2 regions of the Bradyrhizobium sp. AUGA SZCCT0182 genome follow, and region 1 is predicted to be linked to the other one. Evidence: predicted binding sites of a transcription regulator. Region 1 holds the regulator's gene; the other holds the start of a gene.
The links. Region 1 encodes PhoB, which activates phosphate uptake and scavenging genes when phosphate is short. Its sites were predicted from a motif close to TGTCATNNANCTGTCAT; they were not measured.
Positions count from the first base shown of each region.

Region 2: the regulator PhoB is predicted to act here: its motif matches at 1,163-1,179, upstream of JQ611_RS34940 (esterase-like activity of phytase family protein).

Region 1 covers NZ_JAFCLY010000001.1:485,204-487,600, forward strand. Annotated here, with positions in the region: gene phoU (phosphate signaling complex protein PhoU) at 1-566, shown strand, start outside; gene phoB (phosphate regulon transcriptional regulator PhoB) at 642-1,343, shown strand; gene JQ611_RS02280 (GcrA family cell cycle regulator) at 1,513-2,022, opposite strand.
Region 2 covers NZ_JAFCLY010000050.1:26,702-29,098, reverse strand. Annotated here, with positions in the region: gene JQ611_RS34950 (iron ABC transporter permease) at 1-298, shown strand, start outside; gene JQ611_RS34945 (heme ABC transporter ATP-binding protein) at 295-1,095, shown strand; gene JQ611_RS34940 (esterase-like activity of phytase family protein) at 1,237-2,397, shown strand, end outside.

The sequences.
Region 1 (2,397 bases):
TCGCCTCCGACGCCGAGATCGACCGCCTGCAGCACCTGATCGAGGAACGCGCGGTGCTGACGATTGCCCGCCGCCAGCCGATGGCCATCGACCTGCGCGAGATCGTCGGCGCCATGCGGGTGGCCACCGATCTGGAACGGATCGGCGACCTCGCCAAGAACATGGGCAAGCGCGTCGCGGCGCTGGAGAACGATTTCCAGCCGCTGAAACTGATCCGCGGTCTCGAACACATGACCGATCTGGTGCAGTCGCAGGTCAAGTCCGTGCTTGACGCCTACGCGTCGCACGACCTGCCGGCGGCGATGGCGGTCTGGAAGGGCGACGAGGAAGTCGACGCCATCTGCACCTCGCTGTTCCGCGAACTCCTGACCTACATGATGGAAGATCCGCGCAACATCTCGTTCTGTATCCATCTGATGTTCTGCGCCAAGAACATCGAGCGGATCGGCGACCATGCCACCAACATCGCCGAGACCGTGTTCTACATGATCGAAGGCCAGCAGATCCTCGACAAGCGCCCGAAGGGCGACATGACGAATTTTGCCACGACTGTGCCGGGAAACTAGTTACTGAACTGACAGCGGAACGAGAGACGTTTTTCGCGTATCGACAGCGCGTCAAAACACAAGAGGCTTACATAGATGAACGCACGCATTCTGGTGGTTGAAGACGAGGAAGCGCTCACCACGCTTCTGCGCTACAACCTCGATGCCGAAGGCTATGAGGTCGAAACCGTCGCCCGCGGTGACGACGCCGATACACGGTTGAAGGAGCGGGTGCCCGACCTGATCGTGCTGGACTGGATGCTGCCGGGCCTGTCCGGCATCGAACTGTGCCGCCGCTTAAGGGCGCGGCCGGAGACCAAGGCGCTGCCGATCATCATGCTGACCGCGCGCGGCGAGGAAAGCGAACGGGTGCGGGGGCTGGCGACCGGCGCCGACGACTACATCGTAAAACCCTTTTCGGTGCCGGAGCTGCTGGCGCGGGTGAAGGGCCTGTTGCGGCGGGCGAGCCCGGAGCGGCTGGCCACCGTGCTGACCTATGGCGATATCGAACTCGACCGCGAGAAGCGCCGCGTCGCGCGCTCGGGCCGTCCGATCGATCTCGGCCCCACCGAATATCGCCTGCTGGAGTTTTTCCTGGAACATCCCGGCCGCGTATTCAGCCGCGAGCAACTGCTCGACAGCGTCTGGGGCCGCGACATCTACATCGACGAGCGTACCGTCGACGTCCATATCGGCCGCCTGCGCAAACTGCTCAACCCCGGCCGCGAACAGGACCCGATCCGCACCGTGCGCGGCGCCGGCTACGCGCTGGATGATCGGTTCGCGAAGGTGGAGTAGCCAATACTCCATCGTCGTCCCGGCGAAGGCCGGGACCCATAACCACAAGTATCGATTTTTGAAGCGAGCTGGAGCTCCAGCCAAGCCTAACCACGATCGCCTGTGGTTATGGGTCCCTGCGTTCGCAGGGACGACAGCGGATATTTTCCGCGTAGCTGATGCGCAGCCCTTACCTGGTCGGCTTCGGCGCCGGGCGGCGGCGATCGGAGGCCGGCTGATAGGCGATGCGCGAGTGATGCGCGCAATAGGGCAGGCTGCTGAGCGCCTTGCCGCCGCAGAAAAAGAATTCCGAGCTGGAGGGGTCGCCGATCGGCCAGTGGCAGGTGGCCTCGTTCAATTCGAGCAGCGTCAGCCGCTGGCTCATCGGCACCACATTGTCGTAGGCGACCGGATCCGGCTCCATCTCCACCTCGAAGGCGTGGGCCAGCGCGGTGTTGCCGCGCGACACCGGGCGCGCCACCCGCATCATCTGCTGGGCGGGGCGCGCCTTGCGCTGACGCGGCGCGGCCGAGGAGGGGCTCTTGGCACGGCCGGAGAGACCCAGCCGGTGCACTTTGCCGATCACTGCATTTCGCGTCACATTTCCGAGTTCCGCGGCGATCTGGCTGGCGGAAAGTCCGCCCTCCCAGAGCTTTTTAAGCTGCTCGACGCGCTCGTCGGACCAGGTCAATACCGTCATCGCATTCTTCCCTTCGCACAGAGCCGGCCAAACCGGGGGCAGCGCTGGCGATGCCAATTCTCAAAAATCCCAGCGGGCAGAATCCCTTAGCCCTCGCCGGGCGCAAAAAAGCCGCCCGAACGTTTACGCCTTACAAAATGGACTCTAGGGGTCAGTACTTCCGCACGAGATGTCGTACCCGACAGCCCAGACGCTACAATATGGCGGGACTCTGGCGCAAGAGTACGCGTCCGTGCGTCCACATGTTCCGGTATTTATGCATTGTAATTGGAGTTTTCCACGGCACCGGAATGCTACGGATTGCTTTATCTTGCACCGCAGGGAAGCGGTTCGAGCATGATCCGGAAAAGTGGACGCCGGTTTTCCCTCGGGACA
Region 2 (2,397 bases), on a different contig from region 1:
GCGGATTTCGATCGTGCTGGTGTCGGCGATGACCGGCGTCGCGGTGTCGATCTGCGGCGTCGTCGGATTTGTCGGCATCGTGGTGCCGCATCTGTTGCGGCTGGTGATCGGCCCGGCGCACCGGCTGCTGCTGCCGGCCTCGGTATTATCAGGTGCGATCCTGCTGGTCGGCGCCGATACGCTGGCTCGCACCATCGTTGCGCCTGCGGAAATGCCGATCGGCATCCTGACCGCGGCGGTCGGCGCGCCGTTCTTCCTCGCCATGCTGCTGCGCCAGCGCGGGCTGGTCGGGCTATGAACCCGATCCTCGAAGCGCGCTCGGTCTCGCTGCGGATCGGCGACGCGACCCTGGTCGACGCCATCGACCTTCGCGTCGCTGCCGGCGAGATGGTCGCGATCGTCGGGCCCAACGGCGCGGGTAAATCAACGCTGTTGCGGATGCTGTCCGGCGACCTCCGCCCGACCCGCGGCCATGTCAAACTCAAGGGGCGCGACATTGACGCCTACAGACCGCGCCAATTGGCTCAGCATCGCGCCATGCTGTCGCAGCATGTCACCGTCACCTTCCCGTTCACGGTCGAAGAGATCGTCGCCATGGGGGCCGGCGACAACAGCCGCGCCGCCGCGCAAAGGCTGGTCGGGACGGCGCTGCACGAGGTCGGGCTGGAGCGCTTCAGCCACCGGCAATTGCCGACTTTGTCCGGCGGCGAACAACAGCGCGCGCATTTTGCCCGCGTGCTGGTGCAACTCGCCTGCGGCGAGGCGCAGCACGGGCCGGGATTGCTGCTCCTGGATGAGCCGACCTCGAGCCTCGACATGCGCCACCAGATCGACCTGGTGGAAACCGCCAAGCTGCGCGCGCGGGGCGGCACCGCCGTGATCGCGGTGCTGCACGACCTCAACCTGGCGATGCGTTTCGCCGACCGGATCGTGCTCTTGCACCGCGGCAGGCTGGCGATCGACGGCGGCCGCACCGACGCCATCACGGCCGAAACCATCCGCCGCATCTTCGAGGTGGATGTCACGGTCGAATATACCGACCATGGCGTACCGTTCCTGCTGCCGCAAACCATGCGACCGGTCGCGACCCGGTAGCCGCCCAAGGATCCTCGTGCGCGCGGGCGGCGTAAGGCCGCACGATTATCCAACGGCATCACCGGCGTTTCACAAAACTGTCAGATGGCTGTTGCAAGGTCCTCCGAGAACACGGCATCGCTTCTCACAGGAGATCTTACCATGCGCATGTCACTGCTCTGTTCCGCCGCCTCTGTCTTTCTGGCTACAGGTGCCGCGTTTGCGCAAGGCGAAGGCGAGTTTCCCGCCACGCTGAAGGGCCACGCCGTCCTCCCCGCGCAATCCTTTGTCGAGGCCCCCGCCGACGCGCCTGATGATCTCAAGACATCAGGCAAATACACCACCGGTCGCCGCGTGGATGCCGTCGGCAGCGTGATGGGAAAATCCTATGAGCGCCCGACCGGCGTCTCGCTGCCCTTCAAGGGCCAGCCGCTGCAGGGCCATTCCGGCATCAAGGTGATGGCAGACGGCTCGTTCTGGGTGCTCACCGACAACGGCATGGGCTCGCGCTATAACTCCGCCGACTCGATGCTGTATCTCAATCGACACAAGATCGACTGGACGACCGGCAAGATCGACCGCCAGGAAACCGTCTTCCTGCATGACCCCGAAAAGAAGGTGCCGTTCCGCATCGTCCACGAAGCCACCGCCAAGCGCTACCTCACCGGCGCCGACTTCGACACCGAAGGTTTCCAGATCATCGGCGACACCTTCTGGATCGGCGATGAATTCGGTCCCTACATCCTGAAAGCCGACAAGACCGGCAAAGTGCTCGCCGTGTTCGACACCACCGCCGACGGCAAGCCGGTGCGTTCGCCCGATCACTGGTCGGTGCAGTCGCCGGGCGCGCCCGGAGCCAGCTACACCACTGTCAACCTGCGCCGCTCCAAGGGCTATGAAGGCTTTGGCGGATCGAAGGACGGCAAGTTCCTCTACGGCCTGCTGGAAGGCCCGCTATGGGATGCCGAGAAAAAGGATGTTGAAAAGGTCGACGGCAAGGAAGCCGCGCGAATCCTCGAATTCGACGTCGCGGCGGAAAAATTCACCGGGCGCTACTGGCACTATGTGTTCGAGGCCAACGGCCACGCGATCGGCGATTTCAACATGATCGACGCCTCCTCCGGCCTGATCATCGAGCGCGACAATGGCGAAGGCACCGCGGACAAGGCCTGCCCGCAAGGCACCCGCGGTGAAAACTGCTTCCCGGACCTGGCCAAATTCAAGCGCGTCTACAAGGTCGAGCTTAACGACGCCAACGCCGGCAAGCCGGTGCGCAAGATCGCCTATATCGACCTGATGAAAATCCGCGATCCCGACAAGAAG